3 regions of the Pseudodesulfovibrio sp. lm2024 genome follow, and region 2 is predicted to be linked to each of the others. Evidence: predicted binding sites of a transcription regulator. Region 2 holds the regulator's gene; each other region holds the start of a gene.
The links. The regulator sigma-54, encoded in region 2, starts transcription at its own class of promoters, with help from an activator protein. The targets are predictions, from matches to a motif close to CTGGCACGGNNNNTGCTT.
Positions count from the first base shown of each region.

Region 1: a site for sigma-54 is predicted at 4,805-4,822, ahead of ACR42D_RS16320 (Spy/CpxP family protein refolding chaperone). Genes of this name have one in related genera too.
Region 3: a site for sigma-54 is predicted at 4,198-4,215, ahead of ACR42D_RS13740 (PEP-CTERM sorting domain-containing protein). Genes of this name have one in related genera too.

Region 1 is NZ_CP195092.1:3,498,610-3,508,985, forward strand. It holds gene ACR42D_RS16305 (sigma-54-dependent transcriptional regulator) at 1-1,368, opposite strand, end outside; gene ACR42D_RS16310 (two-component system sensor histidine kinase NtrB) at 1,365-3,254, opposite strand; gene ACR42D_RS16315 (DUF4405 domain-containing protein) at 3,265-4,083, opposite strand; gene ACR42D_RS16320 (Spy/CpxP family protein refolding chaperone) at 4,242-4,727, opposite strand; gene ACR42D_RS16325 (FmdB family zinc ribbon protein) at 5,013-5,210, shown strand; gene ACR42D_RS16330 (deoxycytidylate deaminase) at 5,573-6,031, shown strand; gene ribD (bifunctional diaminohydroxyphosphoribosylaminopyrimidine deaminase/5-amino-6-(5-phosphoribosylamino)uracil reductase RibD) at 6,003-7,136, shown strand; gene ACR42D_RS16340 (substrate-binding periplasmic protein) at 7,198-7,950, shown strand; gene ACR42D_RS16345 (substrate-binding periplasmic protein) at 8,071-8,823, shown strand; gene ACR42D_RS16350 (substrate-binding periplasmic protein) at 8,889-9,641, shown strand; gene ACR42D_RS16355 (substrate-binding periplasmic protein) at 9,687-10,376, shown strand, end outside.
Region 2 is NZ_CP195092.1:2,022,356-2,032,731, reverse strand. It holds gene ACR42D_RS09490 (NifB/NifX family molybdenum-iron cluster-binding protein) at 1-173, opposite strand, end outside; gene ACR42D_RS09485 (nucleoside deaminase) at 250-738, opposite strand; gene ACR42D_RS09480 (phosphoribosylformylglycinamidine synthase subunit PurQ) at 747-1,562, opposite strand; gene ACR42D_RS09475 (CTP synthase) at 1,736-3,373, shown strand; gene kdsA (3-deoxy-8-phosphooctulonate synthase) at 3,377-4,180, shown strand; gene ACR42D_RS09465 (KdsC family phosphatase) at 4,173-4,697, shown strand; gene lptC (LPS export ABC transporter periplasmic protein LptC) at 4,698-5,315, shown strand; gene ACR42D_RS09455 (LptA/OstA family protein) at 5,299-6,168, shown strand; gene lptB (LPS export ABC transporter ATP-binding protein) at 6,169-6,894, shown strand; gene rpoN (RNA polymerase factor sigma-54) at 7,132-8,541, shown strand; gene hpf (ribosome hibernation-promoting factor, HPF/YfiA family) at 8,578-9,120, shown strand; gene ACR42D_RS09435 (PTS sugar transporter subunit IIA) at 9,123-9,572, shown strand; gene rapZ (RNase adapter RapZ) at 9,591-10,376, shown strand, end outside.
Region 3 is NZ_CP195092.1:2,904,279-2,914,654, reverse strand. It holds gene metE (5-methyltetrahydropteroyltriglutamate--homocysteine S-methyltransferase) at 1-848, opposite strand, end outside; cobalamin riboswitch at 931-1,122, opposite strand; gene ACR42D_RS13755 (flavodoxin) at 1,443-1,883, shown strand; gene ACR42D_RS13750 (FmdE family protein) at 2,019-3,095, opposite strand; gene tpx (thiol peroxidase) at 3,374-3,892, opposite strand; gene ACR42D_RS13740 (PEP-CTERM sorting domain-containing protein) at 4,259-5,023, shown strand; gene ACR42D_RS13735 (sigma-54-dependent transcriptional regulator) at 5,357-6,781, shown strand; gene ACR42D_RS13730 (hypothetical protein) at 7,010-7,306, shown strand; gene ACR42D_RS13725 (PilZ domain-containing protein) at 7,799-8,311, shown strand; gene galE (UDP-glucose 4-epimerase GalE) at 8,462-9,493, opposite strand; gene ACR42D_RS13715 (NAD-dependent succinate-semialdehyde dehydrogenase) at 9,796-10,376, shown strand, end outside.

The DNA.
Region 1 (10,376 bases), 1.5 Mb from region 2:
CTTTTTAAGCTTATATTGCAGGGTGCGACGGCTGATGCCGAGGGCTTCGGCGGTGCGTTCGCGGTGGTTGCCGTTTTCCTCGAGGGCCTGGATGATGGCCTGTTTTTCAGCCTCTTCGAGGTTGGCGGGCGTGGGCGCGGGCCGTCCGGCGTGGTGGAACTCCATGTCGATGACGTTTTCGCGCGCGCCGGTGATCTGGGGCGGCAGGAGATCCGGGCCGAGCGCGTCGGACCGGGAGAGGATCAGGGCGCGTTCGAGCACGTTTTCCAGTTCACGGACGTTGCCGGGCCAGTCGTAGCCGGACAGGGCGTCGAGAAAGGCCGGGGTGACGGTACGGATGATCTTGTTGTTCTTGTTGCCCAGCCGCCGGAGCAGGAAACTGACCAGAAGCGGCAGGTCCTCCTTGCGCTCGCACAGGGGCGGGATGCGGATTTCGAGCACGGCCAGCCGGTAGTAGAGGTCTTCGCGGAAGCGGCCCGCCTCGACCTCTCTTTTCAGGTTCCGGTTGGTGGCCGCGATGATCCGGGTGTCCACCTGGATGGTACGCACCGAGCCCAGCGGCTCCACGGTCTTTTCCTGCAAGGCGCGCAACAGCTTGGCCTGGAGCGGAGCGGGCATTTCGCCGATCTCGTCCAGGAACAGGGTGCCGCCGTCGGCCAGCTGGAACCGGCCGGGCTTGTCCTTGACCGCGCCGGTGAAGGCGCCCTTTTCGTAGCCGAAGAGTTCGGACTCCAGCAGGTCGTCGGGCAGGGCCGCGCAGTTGACCTTGATGAGCGGCTTGTCGGCCCGCAGGCTGGCCTTGTGCAACCCTTCGGCCACCAGCTCCTTGCCGGTACCGCTGGGGCCGAGGATGAGCACCGTGGCCTCGGTGGGTCCGGCCTGGCCGACCAGGTTGCGGACCAGTTCGATGCCGGGGCTGGCCCCGATGAAATCCGGCTCACTGCCCACCTCGGCGCGAAGCCGGGCGTTCTCGTCGAGCAGCTTGTGGTATTCGAACGCCTTGCCGAGCACGGCGGTCAGCTCGTCGTTGTCCGCGGGCTTGGTCAGGTAGTCGAAGGCCCCGCGCTTCATGGCGTCCACGGCGCTGCCCACGGAGCCGAAGGCGGTCAGCAGGACCACGGGCATGGAGGGCCGCCGGACCTGGAGCTCCTTCAAAAGCTGCATGCCGTCCATGCCGGGCATCTTCATGTCGACCATAGCCACGTCCGGGTAGGTGTCGGACTCGGCCTCCTCGGCCAGCACGTTCAGGGCGCGCTCGCCGGATTCGGCCTCGAGCACGGTCCAGCCGTCGTCCTCGAGCACGGCGCGGACCATCATGCGATGGCCCGGCTCGTCGTCGACGATCAGCGCGATACGTTCTTCGTTCATGATTCCAATTCCTTATCTGGGGAGGGCTGCGGATCCGGGAAGAAAAGCTTCATCTCGGTCCCATGGCCCTGTTCGGATTCGATGATCACCCGGCCCTTGTGGGCGCGCATGATGTTCTGGACGATGGCCAGCCCAAGGCCGGTGCCGGTCTTCTTGCCGGTGACGAATGGCTTGAACGCCTCGTCCTGGATGGTCGGGTCCATGCCCGGCCCGTCGTCGGCCACGATGATCCAGACGCCCTTGTGGCCGCGCATGGAGACCAGCCGGACGTGTCCGGGCTTGTCGCAGTCCGCGCACCCCTGGATGGCGTCCAGGCTGTTGGAAATAAGGTTGAGCAGGACCTGCCGCAGCGCGTCCGGGTCGGCCCAGACCGGCTCGGGGCCGAAGTCGAACTCCGGCTCGATGAGCTTGTCCTCGAAGTCGAAGCGCATGAGCTGCCTGAGCGAATCGCCGACCTTGGCCAGATCGATGAAGGACGGGTCCAGCTGGCGCGGCCGGGCCAGGTAGAGCAGGTCCGTGACCACGCGGTTGAGGCGGTCCGCCTCCTGGACCATGGCTGTGGCGTACTGGTCGAGCGGGGCCTGGCCCTTGAGCTTGGTGGCGAAGAGCTGGGCGAAGCCGCGCAGGGAGGAGAGCGGGTTGCGCACCTCGTGGGCCACGCCCGCGGCCAGGGAGCCGATGGCGGCCAGCCGCTTGGCCTCGTTCAGGTCCTCCTCCAGGGAGCGGATCTGGGTGCGGTCGCGGATGAGCACCAGCTTCTGGGCTTGGTCCGGCCCGTCGCTGCCGCCGTATTCCTGGAACGGCAGGAAAAGTATCTCCAGCTGGCGGCCCTGGTAGTCGAACTGCTCCCACTCCACCGGGCCGGACGGCTGGTTCTCGTTGGTCTGCAGGCCGAAGTCGAAGTCCTGCCAATAGGTGCCCACGATCTCGGGCGGACGTGGAGGACCGTCCTCGCCCTTTTTGGCCGCGCCCGCCCTGGGCCCGGACTCGGCGTCCCCGGTTTCGGGGTCCTCGTCCGGCTCCGGGGCGAGCAGCTGGCGGGCCGAGCGGTTGGCGGCCAGAATCTCGCCGTCCTCGGCCAGGGTGACCAGGCCGTCTGGCATGTTGTCCAGAAGCTTGTTCTGGAACCGCTCCAGGCGGATCAGCTTGCGGCTGGCCCCCCGGCGGCGCAGGTAGGCGAAGGCCAGGGACCAGAGGACCACGGCGGCCAGGAAGACGTAGCCGGTCTGGTAGGTGGCGGCCTGGCGGTACTGGCGGAACTGGCGCATGTGCTTTTCCGCGTTGAGACCGACCACCAGGTAGACCTGGGACTGGGTGTTGTCGAACATCATGCCCGGCCCCATGTCGTCCATGTGGCCCTGGTTCAGGTTGCGCGCGCCGTCCTGGCCGTTCACGCCGAGCAGGGCCGCGATGCCGGACCGGACCTGAAGCCCGGACAGGAGCACGCTGGTCTTGTCCACCTCGGCCATGACGTGCCAGGCGCGGCCGGGCTCAATGTCCTCGGCCACGGCCTCGGGCAGCTGGAAGATGGGATGCTTGCCCTTCTTGACCGAGGTCACGATGGGATGCCCGGCGCGGTTGAACAGGGTCACGAACTCGATGTCGTCGGACTTGGCCAGCTCGGTGAAGAGCTCTTCGGTCATGGTCCGGAACAGGGTCGAGGACTGGTTGCCCATGCGCAGGGTGCGGGCGATGCGGAAGATGTTGTTGTCCACGCCGCGCAGGATGGAGTTGCCGGTCATGACCATGTGGTCCTCGACGATCCGCCGCTGCTGCGCGATGGATTGCCAGGTCAGGTAGAGGCTGCCCAGCCCCAGCACGATGAGCGCCAGGACCAGGGCGACCAGGGGCCCCTTCTCCCTGCCTTCCGGGTGAACTACATCCATACGGCCTCTGTTACTTGCCCTTGACGATCAGGTAGATGTCCCTGGGCGACATGTCGTGCTCGCCCGCCAGGCTCTTGAAGGAGGACTCCGGGGTGGCGTCGATGCCCGCGCCCCTGAGCCGGGCCAGGACCTCTTCCAGCTCCAGGCCGTAGGTCTTGCAGACGGCGGTGACCGTCAACTTGCCGGTGCCTTCCGGCGGCTGGGCGGGCATCAGGGAAAAGGGATCGCCCCCCTGCCTGGAGCGGATGATGTCGTAGACGTGCTGCGGGCTCACGCCGCGCGACCGGGCGATGTCCTTGATCAGGGAATTCTCGTTGATGGACGAATCGAACCCGGCCTCGTGCAGGGCGGTCACGGCCATGGCCGCGTCCAGGCCGAGGAAGCCGCAGAACTTCTTGAGCGGGCTGGTCTCGGCGTGGCCGTACGGCGGGTTGCCGTAGGTCTCGGTGGCCTGCTCCTTGATCTGCGCGCCGTAGTCGAGCAGCGTGCTCATGGGCGGCACGCCGATGAGCGTGCCCGCGAAGACCAGAAAAACCAGGATGAAGCTGACGATCATGGGCCCGGTCATGACCACCAACTCGCGCGAGCGGTTCTTCATGTAGTTCATGATCGGCTTCCAGTTGAGCCAGATGTGCAGGATCAAGGCGAGGAGGAACAGGGTGCCCACGGTGGTGTGCACGTCGCCCCACTGGCTCTTGGTCATGCCCAGCAGATGCCAGTCGGCCCAATAGGCCACGCGGCCTTCGGGCACGATGTACAGGATAACGCTGGTGATGGTCGTGACGACAAAGGACAGAAGCGCGGTGAGGGACGTGATTTTTCGGAACATCCAGGGACCTCCTCAAGAAAAATGATACGTTGCCGCCAATCCCCTGCACGCCCGCCATCGCCTGCAGATGATTACTCGCGGGACAGGCGGCCCCACGCCGCCTATCCCGCAATATCCTGTTTTCCGGGTTATCGGAAATATCGTTTCAATTCAACGGCCTAGTACATTCCTCTGTCCATGCCCTGGCCGCGCATGCCGCGTCCCTGGAAGGAGCCGTCGCACCCTCTGCCGTAGCCGGGGCCGGGGCAGGCGCCGAAGGAGGCGATGCCGGTGGTCTTGACCAGTTTGTCGGACATGTCCACGCGCAGGTCACGCAGCTTGTTGCGCAGGCTGGAGATGTCGGTGACCAGCTTGGTGATCGCCTCCTCGTCCGCCTGGCCGCCGTTGATCATGGCCTGGAGCACGGACTGCTTGGCCCAGATCCGGTTGCGGACGGTCTCGAACTGGGGCTGGTACTCGTCGATCACGGCCTTGACCTCGGCCTGCTTCTCCGGGGTCAGCTGGCTGAACGCCGGGCCGTAGCCCGGGCCGCCGCACGGACCGGCAAATCCCCGGCCCGCATTGGGTCCGGCCACCGCGAACGCGGCCAGCCCCAGGATCAGGACCGCCGCCAGAGCCGAGATGGAGATACTTTTTTTGGACATTTCGTCGCCTCCTAAAAAATGATGCTTTCATGCGAACAGGAAGAAGAGAGTGTGTGTGATCTTCTTGTCCCCCGACAAAGCATCGCCCGTGCCAAACGCCTAACCATAGGGAATACAGCCGGTTAATTGTGACAGACCGGAGACTCTGCACTTATTTTGTGCAGCTTGATGCACGCATATTGCACACATTTTGTGCAATGTGCAAGGACGCGTCCCTTGACAAGGTCCCTATCCTGCACAATCTACAACACATCGACAGAGAATATGTGCGCCGGAGATACGATCATGCCCATCTATGAATATATCTGTAAGCAGTGCGGGGCCGAGTTCGAGGAGCTCGTGTTCGGCGGCGAGGCCGTCCCCTGTCCTGAGTGCGGCGCGACGGAGACCGAAAAGCTCATGAGCGCCTGTTCCGCCAAGGTGGAGGGCGGCCTGAATCTCGACGCCCTGCGGGACTCGGGCTGCGGCTCGGGCGGCGGCTGAGGCTAGCGGCGCGTCCCGGTCCGGGACGCATCACTTTTCGAAAGGCCCGGCCGCATCGCGCGGTCGGATCTTTTTTTGGCCGGGAGAGAAATCAGGGTTGGAAGCCGCTTCGCGGCGTTTGTTAGGTGATTTCGCCTCCGGCGGGCAGCACTAGCCCTTAGGCGAGTCATCGAGCCTTAAAGACAGCAGCGATAGGGTTCGCACCCTTGCATCCCGTTTATGCGCCTTCGGCGCGGGTTTATTTGCGCTTCGCCAGGGGGATGGGCGGGCCGGGGCGGCGCAAAGGGCGGGCGTTTCCTTTCGGGACGAGAAGTGATAGGTGGTCCGAACCGACCTCCACTTCGAAACGAACGAGGAAACCCATGCCCAACAGACTGCCCTGGCCGGAATATTTCATGCGCATAGCCCATCTGGTGGCCCAGCGCTCCACCTGCACCCGCCGCGCCGTGGGGGCCATCGCCGTGCGCGACAAGCGCATCCTGGCCACCGGCTACAACGGCGTGCCCACCAACATCGCCCACTGCGAGGAGGTCGGCTGCCTGCGCGACCAGCTCGGCATACCGTCCGGCGAGCGGCACGAACTGTGCCGGGGGCTGCACGCCGAGCAGAACGTCATCATCCAGGCCGCCACCAACAATCTGGACCTCAAGGGGTGCGACATCTACTGCACCACCAAGCCCTGCATCCTGTGCACCAAGATGCTCATCAACTGCGGCGTGCAGAATATCTACTACGCCGAAAACTACCCCGACGATCTGTCCGAAGCCATGCTCGAAGAGGCAGGAGTGAACCATGTCTTCATGGAAGGCGACTTCAAATAGCGAAGCGTTCTTGGACCGGGCCGTGCATCTGGCCCGGCGCGGGCGCGGGGCCACGGCCCCGAACCCGTGCGTCGGCGCGGTGCTGGTCCGCGACGGCGCTGTCGTGGCCGAGGGCTGGCACACCCGGTACGGCAAGCTCCACGCCGAGCGCGAATGTCTGGCCGACGCCCGCAAAAAGGGCGTGGACCCGCGCGGGGCGACCATGTACGTCACCCTGGAGCCGTGCAACCATCACGGCAAGACCCCGCCGTGCACCGAAGCGCTCATCGAGGCGGGCGTGGCCGAGGTGGTGGTCGGCGTCCGCGACCCCAACCCGGTGGCCGCCGGCGGCGTGGAAAAGCTCCGCAGCCACGGCATCGAGGTCACCGTGGGCGTGCTCGAAGACAAATGCCGGGACCTCATCGACGACTTCCTGCTCTGGCAGAACACCCACTCGTCCTACAACATCCTGAAGATGGCGGCCACCCTGGACGGCAAGATCGCGGCCAGGGACCGCAGGCCCGAACCGGTCTCCTGCCCCGAATCCTTCGCCCGGGTCCACGACCTGCGCTCCATGGTGGGCGCGGTCATCGTCGGCGGCAACACCTTCTACGCCGACAATCCCAGCCTGACCTGCCGCAAGGAGAACCTGCCCGCCGACTTCGTCCAGCCCTGGGGCGTGGTGGTCACCTCCCGGCTGCCCGACGACCCGAGCCGCTTCACCCTGCTGCGCGAACGGCCCGAGCGGGCCATCTTCATGACCTCCAGGACCGCGGCCCACAGCCCGCAAGCCGACGTCCTGCGGCGGCGCGGCACCTCGGTCTGGCCCCTGCCCGGCCGGGCCGGAGCGCTGTCCCTGTCCTGCGGCTTCGAGCGCCTGCGCTACGACTGCGCCTGCCACTACACCCTGTGCGAGGGCGGCGGCCGGTTCGCCATGACCCTCATCCAGCAGGGTCTGGCCGACGAGATCGTCCATTTCGTGGCCCCGCGCATCCTCGGCGACGAGGACGCCCCGGCCGCCTACTCCGGCCGCCAGGCCCCGTCCATGGCCCAGGCCCTGGATTTTCGCATCGCCGATCTGGAGCCCGTGGGCACGGACCTGATGCTCACCCTGCGCAGCCGCTGAGGCCCCGCCCGGCACAAGGCCGAAGCTTGCCTTGTCATCCCCGCTTGGCTATTATTGTTGGATGATGGTAACCAGTCTCGTTGTCGTGCCGCTGCTCGCCTGCCTGCTCCTGGCCTCGCCGGGGCAGGCGCATGAGTCGAGCGACCCCGCCGAGGGTCTCACCTACCTGACCGAGGAGTTCAGGCCCCTGAACTATACGGTGGACGGCAGGCCCACCGGCCTGTCCGTGGTCCTGCTCAAGCTGATCTGGAAGGAGATGGGCGTCCCGGAACAGCCCATCCAGGTCATGCCCTGGCCGCGCATCTACGACAGCGCCCAGCGGGACCAACACGTGGTCATCTTCTCCATGTACCGGACCGAGGAGCGGGAGGCCTCCTTCAAGTGGGTCGGGCCCATCGTCAAGGGCAGGCTGGCCCTGTTCGCCCTGCGCTCCCGAAACCTCAGGCCCGGCTCGCTCAAGGATTTGGCCGGCCACAAAATCGCCTCCCTGCGCGACATCGCCGCGGCCACCAAGATGCTCCGGGCCGGATTTCCCCTGGTCTACACCTCCAGCGCCGAGCACGCCTTCCAGCTCCTCGAATCGGGCCGCGTGGACGCCCTGGCTCTGGACGAATTCAAGTTCCGCCAGACCATTACGGCCACGAACGCCCCACCGGACGCCTTCGAGGCCATCCTGGTGCTGAGCGAGGACTCCCTGTACTACGCCTTCAGCCGGGACGCCTCGGACGAACTGATCGCCCGGTTCCAGCGGGCCCTGGACACCATCGTCAAGCGGCCGGTCTACCGCAACCTGCTCAACTTCTACGTGTACTGAACCGCGCCCTGTTCACGGACCTTCCGGCTCGGGCGCGCGACGGCGGCCGCGCCCCCGGAGCAGAGGGACCGGACCGGCCTCAACCTTGCCTTAACATTACCGCTCGGTTAGAAATACAGCATGTTGCTTGCAAGGCTCGTCGCCGCGCCGCTGTTCGTCGGACTGCTCATGGCCTCACCGGGCCTTGCGCAGGCTTCAGACGACCCCGCTGCGGGAATCACGTATCTGGCCGAAGTATACAGGCCGTTCATCTGCATGGACCAGGGCAGGCCCACCGGCCTGGCCGTGGACCTGCTCAAGCTGATCTGGCGGGAGATGGACGTCCCGGAACAGCCCATCGAGGTGATGCCGTGGCCACGCATCTACGACTGCGGCCAGTGGAACAGGCAGGTCGCGATATTCTCGGTCTACCGGACCAGGGAACGGGAAACCATCTTCAAATGGGTCGGCCCCATCGCCAGAGGACGCCAGGCCCTCTTCCGCCTGCGATCGCGAAACCATGAGAAGCTGTCCCCCGGCGGCATGACAGGCCTGAGGATCGCCTCCCTGCGCGACACGGCCTCGACCTCCAAGGTCCTTCAGGCCGGAATCATCCCGACCTACGCCAGCCACGCCGAGCACGCCGTCCAGCTCCTGCAATCGGGACGCGTGGACGCCATCGCCCTGGACGAATCCCGCTTCCGGCACACCATAGCCGCCATGGGCCTCTCGGCCGAGGATTTCGAGACCGCCCTGATCCTGAGCGAGGACCCCCTGTATTACGCCTTCAGCCCGGACACCGACGACGCCCTGATCGACCGGTTCCAACGGGCCCTGGATGCGGTCACCAAGCGCCCTGTTTACCGGACGCTGCTCGATCGCTACGCGGATTAGGGCTTTTCAGCCCCCCGCTCCTTTTCCCGCTTGTCTTTCCTCCCGCCGTCGACTACCCCGTGACAATGCTCCGCCACCTACCGCCGTTCCTCCTGCTCGCCATCGCCCTGCTCGCGGCCGTTCCGGCCCGGGCCGCCGCACCCGCCGATCCGGCCGCGCACCTGACCTACATGACCGAGCAGTACTGGCCCATGAACTACGCCCGGGACGGCCGACTCACCGGACTGGCCGTGGAACTGCTCAGGCGCATGTGGCGGGAGATGGGCGTGCCGGAGCAACCCATCGAGCTGTTCCCCTGGCCCAGGGCGTACGACATGGGCCACGTCGATCCCCGGACCGTACTCTTCTCCATGTACCGGACCAGGGGGAGGGAGCGGGACTTCAAATGGGTGGGCCCCATCGTCCGGGGCAAGACCGAAGTCTTCACCATGCGCTCCCGCCATCTGGGCGCGCGCTCCCTCAAGGATCTCGGCGGCTGGCGGCTTACCGCCGTGCGCGACGTGGCCTCGGCCAACATCCTGCTCGACGCGGGGTTGCCCTACACCGGCTCGGGCTCGCCGGACACGGCCATCAAGATGCTACGGCGCGACCGGGTGGACGCCGTGGCCATGGACGCCATGCAGTTCCACCACTTCGCCGCCCGCATGGGCTGCCCCACGGGCGAGTTCAAGCCGATCATGACCCTGTGCACCGATCCGCTCTATTTCGCCTTCAGCCTGGATACGCCGGACGCCCTGATCCGCCGCTTCCAGAAGGCCCTGGACGCCGTGACCCACACGCCGGGCTACCGGGCGCTGCTCAACAAATACCTGAACTGACGTCGTTGATTTACAGCCCCCGTTTCTCCTGCTAGAGGTCGAAACATGCAGCCCCGTCAACGCCGTCTCCACCGATCCACAGCCGCCGGGGCCGCATACTTTCCGGCCGGGCCGCTGGCGGGCCTGGCCCTCTGCCTCCTGCTCCTTTTCCCGCCTCTCCCGGCCTCGGCCGCGAACCGCAGGTGTCCGGCGGACCGGCTGGCCGAATACGCATGGCTGACCGAGGAGTACTACCCGTTCAACTACGAGGAGAACGGAGTCATGAAGGGGGTCGCCGTGGACCTGCTGCGCATGGTCTGGGCCGAACTCGGCACGCCCGAGCAGCCCGTGGAGTCCATGCCCTGGGCCAGGGCCTACGAGCGGGTGCGGCACGAGCCCGGCACCGCGCTCTTCTGCGTGGCCCGGACCCCGGAACGGGAGAACGCCTTCCGCTGGGCCGGCCCCATCGCCTCGGCCCGGTTCGCGCTCATCGCCCGCAAAGAGCGGCGCATCAGCCTCACCTCCCTGGACGACATCAAGGGGCTGGCCGTGGGCACCGTGCGAGAGGACATCTCGGACGCCCTGCTCGCCGGGTACCGGAGCGTGGCCCGCATCCAGCCCGTGGCCCGCATGCGCCAGAACATCGACAAGCTCATGACCGGTCGCCTGGACATGGTGGCCTACGAGGAGGGGTGCTGGCACCAGATCACGGCCCGGGAGGGGCTCGATCCGGACAGCTTCGAGATCGTGTACGTC
Region 2 (10,376 bases):
CCGCGTCCGGCCAGGACCGGGGCAATGTCGGATTTGCAGCCGCATCCCTGGGGGGAATCCATGCGTTCGCTGAAAACGATCCGGTTATCCTCAACGGTCACCAGGGTGTAGTGGTCGCAGTGGCCGAAATGGTCGTCGATAAGTCCTTCGCGGGTGGGCAGTGCGATGATCATATGTCTCTCCTGAATGGATGAATGGGTCTGAATATGAGAAAATAAGGCGGATTGCCCGGTTGTAAAGGGGGCGGTCCTATTTTCTCCGTTCCAGGAAAAACCGCTTGAGCAGGGTGGAGCATTCGGTGCCCATCACGCCTTCCACGGTCCACAGCCGATGGTTGGTAAAAGGCAGGGAGCAGCCCTCCAGGTTGGAGACCAGGGCCCCGGCGCGTTCGTCCCGGGCCGCGAAGACCACTCCGGCCACCCGGGCGTGGATGAGCGCGCCCGTGCACATCAGGCACGGTTCGAGCGTCACGGCCATGATCGTGTCCGGCAGCCGGTAGTTGCCCATGACCCGGGCCGCCTCGCGCAGGCAGAGGATCTCCGCGTGCCCCGTGGGGTCGTGCGTGGCGATGGGCCGGTTGTGGGCCGAGGCGAGCAGGGTGCCCGTGGGCGTGAACAGGGCCGCGCCGATGGGGGCCTCTCCCGCCTTTCCGGCCTTGCACGCCTCGCCGAAGGCCACGTCCATGAGGTCGCGCCAGGTGGTCCCGGCGGGCGGTTGGGGCGCGGAGGGGGCGGCCATGGCCGGGGCTACCGCTCCTTGAGGTAGCGCACCCCGGCTTCGAGCATGGTCAGGCCGAGCGGGATGTTCGGATCGGTGCCACGCGTCCAGGACGGATGGTTGGTCTTGTGGTTGTACGCCTCGGGATGGGGCATGAGGCCCAGGATACGGCCGGTGGGATCGGTCAGCCCGGCGATGCCCAGCGGGGAGCCGTTGGGATTGTACGGGTATTCCAGGGTCACCTCGTTGGTCTCGGGGTGGACGTACTGGACCGCGATGAGATTTTCGTCCTGCAGGGCCTGGAAGGTGGCGTCGTCCATGGGGATGATCTTGCCCTCGCCGTGGCGGATGGGCACGTCCAGGTATTCGATGCCCTTGGTGAACACGCAGGGCGAGGCCGGGTTGGTCTTCAGGCGCACCCAGCGGTCCTCGAACCGGCCGGAGTCGTTGTAGGACAGGGAGACCTGTCGTTCGAAATAGCGGCCGCCGATGCCCGGCAGCAGGCCGAGCTTGCACAGCAGCTGGAAGCCGTTGCAGATGCCGAGGATGATGCCGCCCTTTTCGAAGAACTTTTTCAGCTGATCCAGGACGGGCTGGCCGTCCGCGTCGTTCGACCACCGCCAGCGCAGGGCCGCGGCCTGGGCCGCGCCCAGGTCGTCGCCGTCGAGAAATCCGCCCGGGCAGAGCAGGTAGTTGTAGTCGTCCATGCGGACATGGCCCGCTGCGAGATCGGAAAAGTAAACGATATCGGCATTATCCGCCCCTGCTTGCTGCAGGGCATAGGCGGATTCCTTTTCGCAGTTGGTGCCGTATCCGGTGATGACGAGTGCGTTGACGCGGGCCATGAAAATCTCCTCTTCATATTGACTTTGTCGCATTACCCTGCAAAATTTGCGAAGCAACGACGTGCTGGGCGGGAACATACGTGTCCGACGCACGACAGTCAACATGGCCGGCGGATGAGATCGGCTATGATATATCCTTATAATTCAAGCATAACCAAGGGGCTTTCTGACGTATGAAAACCAAGTTCATATTTATTACCGGTGGTGTTCTTTCCTCTCTGGGCAAGGGGTTGGCCGCGGCATCCATCGGCGCACTTCTCCAGGCTCGCGGCCTTAAAGCCACCATTCAGAAGCTAGACCCCTACATCAACGTCGACCCCGGCACCATGAATCCGTTCCAGCACGGCGAGGTGTACGTCACGGACGACGGCGCCGAGACCGACCTCGATCTCGGCCACTACGAGCGCTACCTGGGCACCGCCCTGAGCCAGCAGAACAACTACACCTCCGGTTCCATCTACAACTCCGTCATCCAGAAGGAACGCCGCGGCGACTACCTGGGCGGCACTGTGCAGGTCATCCCGCACATCACCGACGCCATCAAGGAAGCGGTCATCAACCTGCCCAACGGCGAGGACGTGGCCCTGATCGAGATCGGCGGCACCGTGGGCGACATCGAGGGCCAGCCTTTCCTGGAGGCCATCCGCCAGCTCAAGAACGACCTGGGCAAGGAGAACGTCCTGTTCATCCACCTGACCCTGGTCCCGTACATCAAGGCCGCCGGCGAGCTGAAGACCAAGCCCACCCAGCACTCGGTTAAGGAACTGCGCTCCGTGGGTATCCAGCCCGACATCATCATTGCCCGCTCCGAGGTGGAGCTGCCCGAGGACCTCAAGAAGAAGATCGCCCTGTTCTGCGACGTGGATCAGGACGCCGTGTTCACCGGCGTGGACGTGGATTCCATCTACAAGGTTCCGCTCGAATTCTACAACGAGGGTGTCGACCAGAAGATCGCCATCCTCCTGAAGCTGCCCGCCAAGAACGCGGAGCTGGCCCCCTGGGAAAATCTCGTGCACAGCCTGGACAACCCCACCGGGACGGTCAAGATCGGCATCGTCGGCAAGTACGTGGACCTGACCGAGGCCTACAAGAGCCTGCACGAGGCGCTGATCCACGGCGGAGTGGCCAACGACGTCAAGGTGGAGCTGGAGTACGTCAACTCCGAGAAGGTCACCCCGGCCAACGTGGAGAAGAAACTCAAGGGCCTGGACGGCATCCTGGTGCCCGGCGGCTTCGGCTCGCGCGGCATCGAGGGCAAGATCCTGTCCATCAAGTACGCCCGCGAGAACAAGGTTCCCTTCTTCGGCATCTGTCTGGGCATGCAGTGCGCCTGCATCGAGTTCGCCCGCAATGTCATCGGCCTGGAAGGGGCCAACTCCGAGGAATTCGACAAGCTCACCCCGCACAATATCATCTACCTGATGAAGGAATGGTTCGATTTCAGGACCAAGAAGACCGAGACCCGCTGCGAGGAGTCCGAGAAGGGCGGCACCATGCGCCTGGGCTCCTACCCGTGCAAGCTCAAGAAGGACACCAAGGCCTTCGAAGCGTACAAGACCGCGAACATCGACGAGCGGCACCGTCATCGCTTCGAGTACAACAACAAGTACATCGAGCAGTTCGAGGCCAACGGCATGGTCCTTTCCGGCACCGCCCCGGACGAGTCCCTGGTGGAGATCGTGGAACTGCCCGATCATCCGTGGTTCCTGGGCTGCCAGTTCCACCCGGAATTCAAGTCCAATCCCATGAAGCCGCATCCGCTGTTCCGGGAATTCATCAAGGCATCCAAAGACGAGAAGGCCAAGAAGTAGCCTATGGCAGACCTGTATACCGCCAGCCGGTCCGGCCCGTTCATTCTGGCCGGACCCTGTGCCATTGAGACCAGGGAGATAGCGCTTCAGACCGCCGACGTGCTCGCCGGGCTGGCCGCCAAGCTGGACATCCCCATCGTCTACAAGAGCTCCTTCGACAAGGCCAACCGGACCTCGCTGACCAGTTTTCGGGGCCCGGGCATGGAAGAAGGGCTCGATATCCTGGCCGAGGTCAAGCGGACCACGGGGCTGCCCGTGGTCACGGACATCCACCACCCGGAACAGGCCGCGCCCGTGGCCGAGGTGGCGGACGTCCTGCAGATTCCGGCCTTCCTCTGCCGCCAGACCGATCTGTTGGTGGCCGCCGCCGAGACGGGCAGGGTGGTCAACGTCAAGAAGGGGCAGTTCCTGGCCCCCTGGGACATGAGGAATGTGGTCGACAAGCTCCGCGCGGCGGGCAACGACCAGGTCTGGCTGACCGAGCGCGGTTCCACCTACGGCTACAACAACCTGGTGGTGGACATGCGCTCCATCCCGCAGATGCGGGCCTTCGGCGTCCCGGTGATCATGGACGCCACCCATTCGGTGCAGCTGCCCGGCGGGCTGGGCGGCGCTTCGGGCGGGCAGCGCGAATACGTCCCGGTGCTGGCCTCGGCCGCTGTGGCCGCTGGCGCGGACGGCGTGTTCATGGAGGTCCATCCGGACCCGGACAAGGCGCTGTGCGACGGCCCCAATTCCCTGCCCCTGGCCGAGGTCGAAACCCTGCTGAAGAGGCTGTTGGCCCTGTGGGAGATCAACCGTGGCTGACGCGACCGCCCTGGCGCGGAATATCAAATTGCTGGTGCTCGACGTGGACGGCGTGCTCACCGACGGCGGGCTGTATTACGGTGACGACGGTATCCTGATGAAGCGGTTCAGCGTGCAGGACGGCCTCGGCATCAAGCTGGCCCAGGCCGTGGGCCTGGAGATCGGGGTCATCACCGGCTTGGACCAGAAGCCGGTGGAGAAGCGCGTCAGCGAGTTGGGCATCAAGCACTACTACGCGGGCCGTCACCGCAAGCTCCCCCTGTTCGAGAAGATGTGCGAAGATGTCGGGGTCGCCCCGGAAGAGGCCGCCTACATGGGCGACGACTGGATCGACCTGGCCGTCATGGGCCGGGCCGGACTGGCCCTGTGCGTGCCCAACGCGGTGCCCGAGGTGATCGAGGCCGCAGACTGGATGTCCACCCGCCATGGCGGGCAGGGCGCGGTTCGCGAGGCCATTTCGTTCATCCTCGAGGCTCGTGGGCTCAAGGAACAGGCCCTGAGCCGTTGGGTGGACTAGATGAGAGGGCGCCCGGCTCTGGTTCTGTTCGTCATTTTCGCCTTGGGGCTGCTTCTCGGTCTGGGCGTCAACGCGCTCTTTTTCTCCGACCCCATCCTGGAGGACCAGGATACCGCCGAGCAGGCGCCCGTCTCCCGCAAGGACATGTTCGCCGACGCCGACGTCTCGGCCGAGGACATCGAACTGGTCCAGGGCAAGGAGGGCAGCATGAACTGGAAGCTGCTGGCCAAGAGCGCCAAGTACAACCAGGAGCTCGGCATCATCGCCGTGGATTTTCCCCAGCTGACCGCCTACTTCGGCGACGACCGCCAGGAGGTCTATGTCCAGGCCGACCGGGGCGAGGTGGATCAGGCGAACGACAACCTGTCGTTGTACGACGGGGTCAGCGGCCGGTTCGGCGACATGGCCCTGGACGCACAGTACCTTGATTATGTCGGCGCAATAGGTAAGGTATATCTCAAAGGCGGCGTCACCGTACGCCGTCCGGACATGACCGTCCAGGCCAAGGCCCTGGAGATCGACCTGGTCACGAGACAGATGGTGGCCGCCGGTGGCGTGGAAGCGCTGCTGGCCCCCGAAGGGCTGGGAAGGAGTCCTTTGAATGAAAACAAGGAATAAGACGTTGCTGAAAACGGTTCGCCTGACGGGAATGCTGCTGATGCTGGCCCTGCTGCTGGTTCCGGCCCGGGCCATGGCCCAGGACTGGGGCGAAGTACGCGAGGCCACGGTCAACCTGAACGTGCGCAAGGCGCCCAGGCCCGGGGCCGAGCACGTGGTCACCCTGACCAAGGGGCAGCGGGTGCGGACCGACTTCCCCCAGAACGGCTGGCTGGCCGTTTTCGAGCTGGGCGAGAAGGACCGCGACCAGGCCAAGGCCGTGGGTTACGCCAACGCCAAGTACCTCAAGGTTGTCAAGGTCGAGAAGGCCGAGCACGCTCCCGCGCCTGTGCCCGCACCGGCCCCCAAGAAGGATTCCGGCGAGGGTGAGGTCAAGGCCCCGGTGGCAGCGGTACCGCCCGCGCCCATCCCGGTGGGCGTGGACCCGAGCCGTCTGCCGGTGAAGATCACCTCCGACCGCATGACCTATGACGAGACCGGCAAGGTCATCTCCTTCGTGGGCCACGTGGTCGCCATCCACGGCGAGTTGACCTTGTGGGCCGACAGGCTTTCGGCCTATCTCGCATCCAGCACGGACAAGAAATTCTCCGCCGACAGCGTAGACCGCATCGTGGCCGAGGGCAACGTGCGGGCCAAGAAGGGGACCACCGAGGGGACCTGCGGCCTGCTGACCTACATGGTGGGTCCGCAGCTGCTCAAGATGGAGCGCGATCCCAAGCTCCAGGACGGCCCCAACTCCCTGACCGGCGAGGTCATCAACTTCCACATCAAGGACGACCGGTCCGAGGTCATCGGCGGCAAGCAGCGCGTCAAGGCGGTGTTCATGACCCCCGGCAACCTGAAGGTGCAATAGATGGCCGAGGGTCTTCGCGCTACCAATTTGTCCAAGCGGTACGGCCAGAAAGAGGTCGTACACGGTATCAACATCAAGCTCGACGCCCGCGAGGTGGTCGGCCTGCTCGGCCCCAACGGCGCGGGCAAGACGACCACGTTCTACATGCTTGTGGGCATCGTCCAGCCCAATACCGGGGTGGTTTCCCTGGGCGGCCAGGTGCTCACGGACAAGCCCCTGCACGAGCGGGCCCGCCTGGGGGTGAGCTACCTGCCCCAGGAAAGTTCCATCTTCAAGAAGCTGACCGTGCGCCAGAACCTGGAGATCATCCTGGAGCAGACCTCCATGACCTCGCGGCAGCAACGGGCCAGGGCGGACGAACTCATGGAGATGTTCACCATCACCAAGCTGGCGGACCAGGCGTCCATGTTCCTGTCCGGCGGCGAGCGACGCAGGCTGGAGATCGCCCGGGCGCTCATCCTCGACCCGCAGTTCATCCTCCTGGACGAACCGTTCGCGGGTATCGATCCCATCGCGGTTATCGATATCCAGGAGATCATCTCCGTGCTCAAGTCCATGGACATCGGCATCCTCATCTCGGACCACAATGTCCGGGAGACGCTCAATATCTGCGACCGGGCCTACCTGGTCTACGAGGGGACGGTCATCCTGGAAGGGGCCCCGTCCGAGATAGTCAAATCCAGTCGCGCCCGGCAGATCTACCTGGGCGAGGATTTCCGGCTTTAATCCCTGTTCCCGTCTTTTTTTCCTCTTTCCCGATTTACACCGTACCCAAAGGTTGGTACACTTTTTTCATATCATTATATGCACGCAGAATTATCAATAGATACAGGGTGTTAACACAATTGTGTTGCATCCTTTAATTCACTGTGGCATAATTGAATCGGAAAAAATGTCAGGTGGCCGAAAAAAAATTTCTGTATCCGGCAACCGATAAACACAACCTCAAGCAGGCAGTGAATCATGGGATTGGAACTTCGGCAACAGCTCAAGCTCTCACAGCAACTGGTCATGACGCCCCAGTTGCAGCAGGCCATCAAGCTGCTGCAATTGTCGCGGCTTGAACTGCTGGAGACGGTGCAGCAGGAATTGTTGGAGAATCCTTTCCTCGATGAGACCGAGACCGATACCGAGGTCCCGGACAAGGCGGAAGTCCTGACCGAATCCCAGGCCGAAGAGGAACTGGTCCGCAACGCAGACTGGGAGAACTACCTGGGCGAGTTTTCCTCCACTTCCAAGCAGGCTTTGTCCCGCGACATGGAGATGCCCGAAGAGGGCATGTCCTTCGAGGCCCGCCTGGCTTCCAAGCCTTCGCTGGAAGGGCACCTGAACTGGCAGATGCGCCTGTCCAACTTCACCGAGCACGAACTGGCCATCGGCGACGTCATCCTCGGCAATCTCGACGCCAACGGCTACCTGCAGGCCACCCTGGAAGAGCTGGCCGCCATGGTTCAGGCCTCCGAGGAGGAGATCGAGTCCGTCCTGCACCGTATCCAGCACCTGGACCCGGTCGGCGTGGGCGCCCGCACCCCGCAGGAATGTCTGCTGGTCCAGATGGAGGTCCTCGGGTACGACGATCCTATCCTGGTCTCCCTGGTCACCGATCACCTGGAGGATCTGGAGAAGAACCGCTACAAGCCCCTGGCGCGCAAGTTCAAGATCACCATGGATGAGCTCAAGTCGTATCTCGACCTGATGCAGACGCTCGATCCCATGCCCGGCGCCAATTTCTCCAGCACCGAGCCGCACTACGTCAGCCCGGACGTGTTCGTCTACAAGTACGGCGAAGACTTCGTCATCATCCTCAACGAGGACGGCATGCCGAGGCTGCAGATGAACACGTTCTACATGGATTCCATGAAGGGCGCGGCCGACAAGGAGAAGGAATATTTTCAGGAAAAGATGCGTTCCGCCGCATGGTTGATGAAAAGTCTGTACCAGCGGCAGCGAACCTTGTATAAAGTAGTTGAGAGCATTGTCGGCTTCCAACGGGCATTCTTCGAGGAGGGCGTGACAAAGCTCAAACCCCTCATCCTCAAGGAGGTGGCGGAAGACATCGAGATGCACGAATCCACCGTGAGCCGGATTACGACCAACAAGTATGTTTCGACGCCTCACGGCATATTCGAGCTGAAGTTCTTCTTCAACTCGGCCCTGGACCTGAACGACGGGTCCCAGGTGGGTTCGGAGAGCGTCAAGGCGCTCATCAAGCAAATGATCGCAGACGAAGACACGAAGAAACCGCTCAGCGACGAGAGAATCGGCGAGATCCTCCAGGAGAAGCTGGAAGTGAACATCGCCCGGCGTACAGTCGCCAAATACCGCTCGGCCATGGGCATTCCTTCGTCTTCAAAACGAAAGCAGTACTTCTAAAGTCTGCTTGAAGCACTCTCAACCAGGAGGCAGCGTATGAACATCAGCTTCACTTTCAAGAACTTCGAGCCTTCCGATCACCTCAAGGGTTACGCGGAAAAGCGTTTTGAAAAGGTAGCGAAATACGTTTCCGATGCGGAGGCCGATCTCCAGGTCAACCTGCTGGTCGACAAGTTCCGTCACAAGGCGGACGTGATCCTGAACTCGGATCGCATACATATCTCGGCCTATGAAGATTCGGAGGACATGTACTCCACCATCGACATGGTCCTGGACAAGCTGGAAGCCCAGCTGCGCAAGATGCGCGAAAAGATGAAGAACCGCCCCAGACAGGCGCGTCCCAATAAAATGGTGCAGATGAACTACCTGTCCTACGAGGACATCGCTCCCGGTTCAGCGCCCACCATCGTCGGCACCGACGCATACGAGCCCAAGCCCATGTCCGTGGACGAGGCCGCCATGCAGCTGGATGCCCGTGACAACGAATTCCTGGTCTTCCTCAACGCGGAGACTGACGGCGTCAACGTGATATACAAGAGAAAGAACGGCGATTACGGCCTCATCGACCCCGGAAACTAAGCATGAAACTCAGTGATTACCTGGCGAAGGAACTGATCCTTCCCGAACTCGAGTCCGAGACCAAGTCGGACGTATTGAATGAACTCGTCGCCCCCCTGGGCGTACAATATCCAGAGATGGACACGGACCATGCGGTCCGTGTCCTTCTCGATCGTGAACGGCTCGGCTCCACCGGCATCGGGGACGGCATCGCCATCCCCCACGGCAAGCTCGAGGACCTGGAAAAGGTCATCGTGGTCGTGGGCCGCAGCCGCAAAGGCGTGGAGTTCGAGGCGCTGGACCACAGCCCGTGCACCATCTTTTTTCTGGTGCTCGCCCCGGAACAGGTGGCGGGCATGCACCTGCGCGTCCTGGCCCAGATTTCCCGTCTCCTCAAGGACGAGGAATTCCGCAAGGCGTTCCTGTCGGCCGATGACCTCGAGGGTCTCTGGACCCTGCTCAAAAGCGTGTAACCGAATGGACGAATTCCGTTGACCTCGACCAACCCTTTCCCGGTGGTGATCGTCACCGGACTCTCCGGCTCGGGCAAGAGCACCGCGCTCAAGGTCTTCGAAGACCTCGGATTCTTCTGCATCGACGGGCTCCCGTCCGAGATGTCGGCCAAGCTGGCCGACCTCATCCTCTCCTTCGACACCAAATACCGCGGCCTGGCACTGGGCATGGACCTGCGCCAGTTCGAGTTCGTGGACGGCTGGAGCAAGGCCCAGGAGGGATTCGCCCAACTCGGCATCACTCCGCAGGTCCTGTTTCTCGAGGCCAAGATGGCGGAGCTGGTCCGGCGCTACGCCACCACCCGCCGTCCGCATCCGCTGGAGAGCCGCAACCTCGGCCTGGAGCAGGCCTTGGAGATGGAAAAGAAGCTCCTGGAGCCGGTGCGCCTCGGGGCGGTCCTGGTCCTGGACACCACGGATTATTCCATCCACGACCTGCGCCGGGTCATCCAGACCAAGTGGTCGTCCCTGGAAGACGTGAGCATGGGCATGCGGGTGCACATCATCACCTTCGGCTTCAAGTACGGCGTGCCGTCCGAGGCCGACCTGGTCTTTGACCTCCGTTTTCTGCCCAACCCCTATTTCGACAAGTCCCTGCGCCCCATGTCCGGCCTGGACAAGGCGGTGGCCGACTATGTCCTGGGCAATCCCACGGGCCAAGGGTTCATCAAACGGTTTCATGACTTTCTGCTCTATATTTTACCGCTTTACGCAGACGAAGGGCGCTACAGGATCACCCTGGCCCTTGGTTGTACCGGCGGCCGC
Region 3 (10,376 bases), 880 kb from region 2:
AGGGTCATGTTCGGGGGCAGCTTGCCCAGCAGCTCCGGCAGCTGGCCCGGCGCGCGGACCAGGTCCGCGTGCAGGCCGTCAACGGGCAGGGCCAGGGTCGTGTCCAGGTTGTCGCCCAAGGCGCCGAAATAGGTGGCCAGGAGCAGGCGCGAGCTGATCGCCGCTTCGCGGATGCGCGCGTAGGCAGTGGCAAAGGCCGCCCTGGCCTTGTCGGAAAGGTCCGTGCACAGGACGGGTTCGTCCAGCTGGATCCAGGCGCACAGCCCGTCCAGTTCGCGGATGACCGCGCAGTAGGCGTCCACCAGGGAGTCCAGGTGCGCCCAGCGGTCGCAGCCGGAAACCTCCTTGGCCAGCAGCAGGAAGGTCAGCGGGCCGACCAGGACCGGTTTGGGCGAAAGGTCCATGGACCGGGCCGACTCCACCGCCTGGAGCAACCGGCTGCCGGTCTTGGCGAAGGTCGTGTCCGGGGCCAGTTCCGGGACGATGTAGTGGTAGTTGGTGTCGAACCACTTGGTCATCTCCATGGCCGGGACGCCGTTTTCCGCGTCGCCACGGGCCATGTGGAAATAGGTCTCGAGAGGCAGTTCGCCGCCGTTCCAGCCGAAGCGGGGCGGGACCGCGCCGAGCATGGCCGCCATGTCGAGGACGTGGTCGTACAGGGAGAAGTCGCCCACCGGGACGAGGTCCAGCCCGGCCTCGGCCTGGACGGTCCAGTGCCGTTTTTGCAGTTCCTCGGCCGTGGCGTTCAGATCGGCCTCGGCGATCTCGCCTCGCCAATACTTTTCCAGGGCCCATTTCAGTTCCCGGTCGATCCCCATGCGGGGGAATCCCAAAACGTGCGCGTGCATGTCTGCTCCATGGTTACGGGTGAAAAACAGTCCTCGCCCACCCCGCGACGCCTGTCGTCGCTTTGGCCGGGCGTGGTCGCGAATTCATCGCGTCACGGCAAGACGTCTTCTGGCTTCCGGCCCCGTCATGTTGATTCCCTTCCCGAATCCGGTGGTCCTCAACGGGTGTCTGCCGGTTACAGCGGCCCGTCCGCAGCGGCTTTTCACCGCTTTCCGTTTCTTGCCGTATCCTTATATCAAGATGTATTGATATTATACCGTCCCCCAAATGGCAAGCATTTGTTCGGAGCGGCTGAAAATGCACGTGGGCAACGCAGGTCCGGTTGATCTTCCTGCCGTGGGAGCGGGCGTAAAAGCAGGAAGGTGAACTTGGAAAATGGAGTGGTTGACAAATAATGGACAGCCTCCTAAGTTTCATGAAAATGATTTTCATATTCAATCAAACAAGGCGACATGCGGCAATAGCAGCTACGGATGTCCAGCGTAACCGCCAAAAACGGAGTTGAACATGATTTCCTCCTTGTCCGCACGCTGTACCGGGCCCGCCCAGGGCCCGTGCGCACGACACAACTTCAACACTGTGAGGAAAACACCATGGGCAAGGTATTGATCGTCTACGGTTCGACCACCGGCAACACCGAGAGCGTGGCGGACGCCATCGCGAAATTCATGGAAAAGAACGGCCGCACGGTGGAGACCAGGAACGCGGCCGACGTGGCCGTGGAGGACATGGCCGACGGCTTCGACGCCGTGCTGCTCGGGTCTTCCACCTGGGGCGACGACTCCATCGAGCTCCAGGACGATTTCGTGCCGGTCTTCGACAACCTGGACAAGGCCGGGCTCAAAGGCAAGAAGGTCGCGGTCTTCGGTTGCGGCGACTCGTCCTACGAATACTTTTGCGGCGCGGTGGACGCCATCGAGGAGAAGGCCGAGGACCTGGGCGCTGTCCTGGTCGGCGATCCCCTGAAGATAGACGGGGACCCCGACATGGGTGACGTCACGGCCTGGGCCGGAACCATCCTGCCCGGGCTCTAGGTCCGCGCCGGGTTCCTCTCCGGAATGAACTCGCCGGAAACGGCAAAGGCTTGGGAAGTTGCCTTCCCAAGCCTTTTTTAGGGAGATCGGGATGCGGGGGCAGGCCCGATCCGAGGTGTCGTTTTTACCCGTGCGTCAGTGGGACATGGCCAGGGCGTAGGGATCGGCGCCAGCGCCGGAGACCTTTTCGGCCAGAGAGGCGGGGCCGGTGAACCGGCCGAGGTCCTTGATGCAGGTCAGCTTGTCCTTCATATTCATCTTGGCCAGCTTCCAGGACATTTTCACGCGGGAGATGAAGAACAGCGGGTTGCTCTTGCTGCCGGACGGGGCGCGGTCCGCGTTGGTCACGCCGGTGAAGGACTCGGACTTGGCCCAGTCAAAGCCGATGAACACGCCTTCGCAGGTGTCCTTTTTCTTGTTCACGCGCATGGCGATGAGCGTCGGGGCCACACCGTCCCGGGCTCGCTTTTCGGCGGCCCCGGCCGTTTGCACGGAATACGCCCCGTGCTTGCCTATGGTCGCGCCGTAGGCGGATTGCAGGGCGTCCATGGCACAGATGGGCGGCGCGCCCACAAAGACGTAGGCGTCGCCCGGTCCCAGCGGCAGGTTTTCATCGAGATACGCCTTGGCCATGAACCCGGCGTTCAGGCCGGGGCAGAAGTGGTCGTGCAGCTCGGCGCCCTTGAGCATGGGCCATGGGGCGTCCTCTGCCCAGGACAGGGAGATGGAGGCCACGGAGAACAGACGGCTGCCGACCAGCCCCTTGCGCGCGGCGTCCCAGCCCTCGGGCCGGAACAGGGAAGCCGGGGCCAGGTCGATGGTCTGGCTCTCGAATCCGCCAGGGGAGAGCTTGATGAACACGGCCGCCTGGTTGTCTTTGCGGAAGACCGAGAACCAGAGCGGTTCCGTGCACGGCGTGTTGACCAGAAGAAGGGTTCGGGTGCCCGGCGTCCTGCCCGTGGCCCGGGCGACCACGTCCAGGTAGGCCTCGGTGGATGCCGCGTCGGCCTGGCCGTAGCCCGCATTGGTCAGGACCATGAAGCCCGGCGTGTCCGGGCTCACGGCCAGGGTTTTCATGGCTGTCTTCAGGGCCATGTCGGCAGCGTTCATGCGCGGCGTCATTTTCGGGCCGAATCCGGCGGCAAAACCGGTGGAAGCCGTCAGGAGGAACAGGAGGAGGACCGTTTGAGCGAGAAGAGTGTTCTTTTTCATACTGCATTACACCATAATGTTTAAGTGTTGGTATGTCGTTCCTGTATAATTTTATGAAATTCGTAGCAATAAAAAGCCGGAGAAAGTACAAGCGCTCCGGTTGAAGGTGTCCGGTTTTACCGGACATTTTAAGAGTGGGCCGGATGGACGGTGCCGGAGGGGGATCGCCAAGTTCTCCGGCAGGAGGCTGCGTCTCAAGGCGGGGCGGTGCGCAGGGCATGAAAAAGCCCGGAAGGAAGACCTTCCGGGCCGAAATCGCGATGTGCGCGGGTGCTGGATTATCCGATCAGTTCGCGGACCACCTTGAGGGCGGCCTCGTAATCGGGCTCCTCGGTGATTTCCTTCAGGTACTGGACGTAGGCGATCTTGCCGTCCTTGCCCACCACGAAGACCGCACGGGTCAGCAGGCGCAGTTCCTTGATCAGGGCGCCCCAGTTCTCGCCGAAGGAGGCCTGGGCGTGGTCGGACAGGGTCTGCACGGCTTCGATTCCGGCCGCGCCGCACCAGCGGGCCTGGGCAAAGGGGAGGTCCATGCTGACGGTCAGGATTTTCACGTCGTCGCCCAGCGCCGTTGCCTCGGTGTTGAAGCGGCGCGTCTCCATGTCGCACACGGGGGTGTCCAGGGAGGGCACCGAGGCGATGACCAGCACCTTGCCGGAATAGTCGGCCAGGGTGGCGGGGGCCAGGTCGTTGGTGGTCACGGTGAAGTCGGGAGCGGCGTCGCCGACTTTGATCTCAGGGCCGATAAGGGTCAGCGGATTTCCTTGAAACGTGATGATTCCGGTTCTTTCACCCATGATATGCTCCTTTCACGAAAGTGGGTTGGTCATTCTCATTCAAATAAGTATCCACAATGGCGTGTAAAGGCGCAACCAATAATTATTCTCGTTCTTTTCGGCTGGCTTGCGCGGCCGGGGGGATGGAGGCCGGGACGCGTTGCCCTTGCCAGTCATTGAGAAGGTCCACGGTTCAGCCGCATTCAATGGGCAATATCTATGCTGCCATTCCCAAACCGGCACATAATGTAAGGGAGCCCGACAAAGTGTCGGGCAAGATGACATTTTTCACACATTCAAGGCGTCAAAACCCGTGTTCTACATGTCTGGCATGTTTTGTGCTTAATTCCGATAAAACAAAACGGGGAATTCAACGTGGGAGACACCATGAGACGCTTTATTGCATTTATACTGTTCGCTATCTGCCTGCTCCAGGCACCGTACGCTCTGGCGTATTCGGTGTCTTTCGCGGACAATGTGAACTACTGGGAAGGCTACGGGAACGACAACCGGGATTGGGTTGACGGTCGTTGGACCCAGCAGAACAACCGGGATGTCATCGGGGCACCGGATCTGGTCGGCGGGAATTTCATCTTCGACGGCCACACTCTTTCCGGGATTCAATTGAACTACACGAGCACCGGCCGGCATCTCGTGCCCGGCGACTGGTTTTTCGACACCAACCAGGACGGGTCTTGGGACTATGTCCTGCACCATACGCTGCGGGTTTACCGGGATGGGTCCATCTCCAGGGAAGAGTTCGGTTATGGCTTGTTTGCCGTGGATCTGTCCTATGAACACGGCAATATGACCGGCTACCAGGAGTCCTTCTGGCCTTGGGGGACCGAGGGCAGGCACGACCACCCGGTCCGGGCCTGGGTCGACCTGGATGAGGTTCTGTCGGGCGTCGGCTACGACGGCTGGGACTACTGGATCGCGGAAAACAGTCTGGGTGAGACCAACTGGTCCGACATCAACCTCGATTTTACGGGTCTCCGGGCGTTCACCTACGGATTCGCCATGACCTGCGGCAACGACGTGCTCTTCGGCGAAGCCCGGGTTCCCGCTCCCGAACCCTCCACCTTCCTGCTGCTCGGTTTCGGCGGTCTGGGCCTGCTGCTCTATGGCCGCAAGAGGAAGCGTTCCCTCTGATCCATGTTATTATCGTAATGGATGGCCGGGCAGTCTGCGGACTGCCCGGCCTTTTTCGGTGGGCCGCGCCTCCGTCCATAGGGGGCGGGCCGTCCGTGTCGCCATTCGGGCCGATCCGGAAAGTCTTGAAAAATCGGAAAAGGGGGGTATGCTCAAATCGAGTGTTGGCGCGGTTTTTATTCACGCGGCCGGTCTTTGTCCGGAAAAAACGGAATCGGGAGTTTCTCCTATGGACAGAAAAAACGCGCCTATGTATAGAATCGCTAACTTTTGTCCATCGTCCGTTGACAGGCCGCAGGCTATTGAACAAGGAACCGTGGAGTGGAACCGTTCGTGGGAAAGATACTGCTGATAGACGACGACCCGTTTCAGTGCGCCGCCGTCGAGTCCATCATCAAGAAGATGGGCTACGACTGCCATTGCGTGTACTCCGGGATAGAAGGGCTGACGCTTCTCAAGAGCAGCCACTTCGACATCATCTTCCTTGATCTCAACCTGCACGAGGGCAACGGGCTGACCCATATCCCCCGTCTGACCCAACTCGACCCGGATGTGGATATCGTCATGCTCACCGGCGAGTCGGATACCGACTCCATCTCTCAGGCCTTTGCCGCCGGGGTCAAGGACTACCTGGTCAAACCGATCAAAGAGGACCGCTTCCGCCAGGTCATCCAGAACCTGTTGCAGCAGAAGACTGTCCAGAAAGAGCAGACCGACACCCTGGACCGCGACGAGATCATCGGCGACAGTACCGCCCTGAACCAGTGCCTCGAACGGCTGGCCATCTCCGCCAAGGGCAACGGCAACGTGCTCATCACCGGCGAGACCGGAACCGGCAAGGAACTCTTTGCCCGGGCGCTGCACAACAACAGCGACCGCAAGGACAAGCGGTACATCGTGGTGGACTGCACCAACCTCCCGTCGACCCTGGCAGAGAGCCTGTTGTTCGGCCATTCCAAGGGGTCCTTCACCGGGGCGGACCAGGACCGCAAGGGGTTGTTCCATCTGGCCCACGGCGGCACTCTGTTCCTGGACGAAATCGGCGACCTCGACCTGGGCATCCAGAAGTCTCTGCTCCGCGTCCTCCAGGAAAAGACCTTCCGTCCGCTCAGCTCCAGCAAGGAAGTCTACAGCGATTTCAGGCTGGTGGCCGCCACCAACCGGAACCTTGAAGAGATGGTCGCCAGGGGCGAATTCCGCAGCGATCTCTACTACCGGCTGCAGAGCTTTATCATTGAGTTGCCGCCCCTGCGCGAACGCAACGGCGACATCGAACTGCTGACCCGCCACTACCTGCCCACACTCTGCAAGGAGAACGGCATGGAGGAAAAGGAGGTCGATCAGCAGTTCATCGAGACCCTGCGGCTCTATGACTGGCCCGGCAACGTGCGCGAGCTGGTCAACGTCCTGCATGTCTCGCTACAGAAGGCGCGCTTCTCCAAGTACCTGAATATTTACCATCTTCCCCAGCAGCTGCGCATGCGTCGCGTGTTCCAGGACATGGGTGAAAACGACCAGCCGCAGCCGGGTGTCAATTCCATGCCGAGCCTGTTTTCCCTGCCCACGACGGCGGAGGAGTTCCCGATCATGAAGGCTGCCCGCCAGGAAGCGGTGGAGGCCATGGAGCAGGCCTATCTGCAACGGCTGGTTCAGTTGAGCGACGCCTCCATATCCACGGCCTGCAAGCTCTCCGGCCTTTCCCGCGCCCGCCTGTACGAGCTGTTGAGCAAGCACAACCTGTCCCTCAAGACCAACTGACGAGCCTTGATCGGGGTTTTTCTCGTTGCCGACGTCCCCTCTGGCGCGAAATTTGCATAAAAAAATCACATGTACGACTACAAGACCAATAAGCGGATGCATGTCGCCGTGAAGGATGACGCGGCGCTCACCGAGATCGTCAACCGGCTTGGAGCGCTCGTTGGGAGCGCTGCGGCGGAAGACGGCCCGGATGCGCTCGAAAGGCGAAGCTGCCCGCGCAGGTCCGTCATGATCCCCGGACTTGTCCAGGTGCTGAAGTCCTGCGGGGAGATCATGGTCTTCCCCGTCCAGATTCGGAACATCTCCAGCCAGGGCATGCTCCTTGAATTCAAAGACAAAGGTCACGTGTTCGCCGGTATGCTCAAGCAGATCGAAGGGCTGAGCGTGACCTTCCAGGTGGATGACTCGGTCGCCACCCTGGAGTGCCTTCCCACGCGTATCGTTCTCGACGACCCGGTGGAAGTGGGCGTCGAGGTCTCGGACGAATCCGACGACAAGCCGCGCGTCCAGCGCTTTCTCATGTAGTCCTTCCAGTCCGATCCTCCCCCTGGGACACACGGATGGCCGCGCCCGGCGAGTCAGGGACGTGCCCTCGGGATTCGTCACATTTCCACAATAATTACCGGCTGCTGCAATGCGATGAAAGGCGGGGCCGCAATGTTGCGGGATTCTGCCTCTTTTCCGTCAGCTGTCGGATTGTCAGACACATGGCCGGGGTCTTTCCGGGGCCGGTCCACGCGGCTTTGTTCCGCGTGGGTGACAGGCGTGCTTTTTTTCGTCCGGTTGAGGGGCGGCCCGTTGAGCATAGCTCCACTATATAATTCGACAATCTCGGAGCGATTTCGGACGTGGCCGGGGATGGAACCCACGGCGTCCGTCCGGTCGGGCAGGAGGGGTGGACCGGGCACCGCTTGCGGTATGTTTATTGCAAAAAATTAAAGATTGTTGAGGCATTGGAATGGGGCTCCGGGGGGTCGCCCCGCACACGGCACGATACGTCCTGAGGAAGTTGAAAAGATGTCTGAATCGGTGAAAATATGTTTCGATATGAATCGGGAAAATTTTCAGGTACTTAAGCGCGTCGCCAAAGCAGAAGGGGTGGACTGTTCCCAGTATGTTTCGAGCCTCGTGGAAGGGGCTCTGAAAGATTTCGTCAGCCGGGATTGGTCCGTCAACGGCAAGGAGCGGCGGCGCTATCACCGGGTGGATGTGTCGCTTCCCGCCATATCATGCGTAAAGTTTTCCGACAGGGAGATGCGGAGTTATCCGGTGGTGGTGGACGACATTTCCCAGGGTGGATTGCGGATATCCTTCAAGGACATTCCTCCGGAATTGGGGGATAAGCTCGCAACCTCCTCATTTTTCGAGGTGTTCTTCACCTTGCCTCATCTCTCGCAGACGGTCTCGTTCTACTGCAGGCGGCTGCGCCACAAGGTTGACCGCGATGTGACCATGGTCGGGGTGTTCGAGGGAAGCAACCCGGAAACTGTCTCCACGGTGGACGCCATGATGGAGTACTATACCGCCTAGACAACGCGCATTTGTTGTTGCCGGGCTCGCTTGTCCCGCCGATAAGCCGACGGCCCGCTCCCATTCGTTAAGAAATCCGACAGACAGGTGCCGGTCCGCTGCCGGCATGGACGCCGCAGTGGGCGTTGCGTTTTGCACGCGGGCCGCGTTCTAGCCTTCGGCGTCCCGGTAGCCCCGGGGATTCTTAGACTGCCAGTTCCAGGTGTCGCGGACCATGTCCTCGATGGTGTGGGTCGCCTCCCAGCCGAGTTCGCGCCTGGCCTTGTCCGTGGAGGCGTAGTTGGCGGCCACGTCGCCGGGGCGGCGGGCGGTGATCTCGTAGGGGATGGTGACGTTGTTGATCCGCTCGAAGGCGTGGACCAGTTCGAGTACGCTGCACCCCTTGCCCGTGCCCAGGTTGTGGATCGTGTAGCCGGGTTCCTCCTCGAGCTTGCGCAGGGCGGCCACGTGGCCCCGGGCCAGGTCCACCACGTGGATGAAGTCGCGCACGCCCGTGCCGTCCGGGGTGTCGTAGTCGTCGCCGTAGATGCTCAGCTTCTCGAGCCTTCCGACGGCCACCTGGGCGATGTACGGCATGAGGTTGTTGGGGATGTCGGCGGGATCTTCGCCGATGAGTCCCGAGGGATGCGCGCCCACCGGGTTGAAATAGCGCAGGATCGACATGTTCCAGTCCGGCTCGGCCGTGTGCAGGTCCTTGAGGATTTCTTCTATGTACAGCTTGGTGCGGCCGTAGGGGTTGTAGGCGCTGGTCGGGGTCTCCTCGGTCAGGGGGAGTTGGTCGGACAGGCCGTAGACCGTGGCCGAGGAGCTGAAGACGATGTTCCTGGCCTTGCCCGCGCCCATGCCCTTGCACAGGTTGATCAGGCTGAGCAGGTTGTTCTCGTAATACATGAGCGGTTTCTGCACCGATTCGCCCACGGCCTTGTGCCCGGCAAAGTGGATGGCCGCGTCGATGGTCTCCTCGCGGAACAGGGCCCGGACCTCGCCCAGGTTGCAGAAATCCATGCGGTGCACCGGAATGGCGACGCCCGTGATCCGTTCCACCCGCTCCATAGCCACGGGCGAGCTGTTGTTGAAGTTGTCCGCGCAGATCACGTCGTATCCGGCGGCGATGAGCTCGATGCAGGTGTGGGTGCCGATGTATCCGGCACCTCCGGAGACCAATACCTTCTGTATTTTCATGCGAAATCCTTGTCTGCCTGGTTCGCCCTTTGGACGTTGGAATTTAAGCGGTTACAGGTTCGACGAATACGGCCCGTTTGTCCAGTCAAAATGGCGGCCGCGACGCGGTCCGGCCCGAACGGCTCGCCTGAGGATCATGCCCGCCCGGACTTGATGCTGGACAACCAGGGCATTCTGGCATAAGCCCGGAAAGCGCGCCGTACAGGCCTTTTGGCGCGGCGTCATCCGCGTGATCGGAAACCGGCTGCCGAACTCTCCCTGGCCGGTTCCAGAGTGTTTCACCCCTATTTTCGGAGAAGAAAATGCCCCTGCAGAGTCTCAATCCGTTGACCGGAAAGGTCACGAAGCAGTTTGACGAATTCACCCCCGAGCAGACCGCCGAAGCCGTTCGCGCGACCGCCCAGGGGTATGCGGCCTGGAAAACCACCGATTTCGCCCACCGGGCGGAGTGCCTGCGCAGCCTGGCCCAAGTGCTCAAGACGCGGGCCGACGAGTTCGCCGCGATCATGGCCGAGGAGATGGGCAAGCCCGTGACCTTTGGCCGGGCCGAAGTGCTCAAGTGCGCGGGCGTGTGTGAATTCTACGCCCAAAACGGCCAGGCCATGCTGACCTCGGAGCCGGTGGCCGGTTGCGGGCAGGAGGCCTACGTGGACTTCGCCCCCATGGGCACCGTGCTCGCGGTCATGCCGTGGAACTTCCCCTTCTGGCAGGTCCTGCGCGTGGCCGCGCCCACGCTCATGGCGGGCAACACCGTGGTCCTGAAGCACGCCTCCAACGTGCCCCAGTGCGCCCTGGCCATCGAGTCCGCCTTCCGCGAGTCCGCGTTCCCGGACAACGTCTTCCGCACCCTGCTCATCGGCGCGCGCCAGGTGGAGTCCGTGCT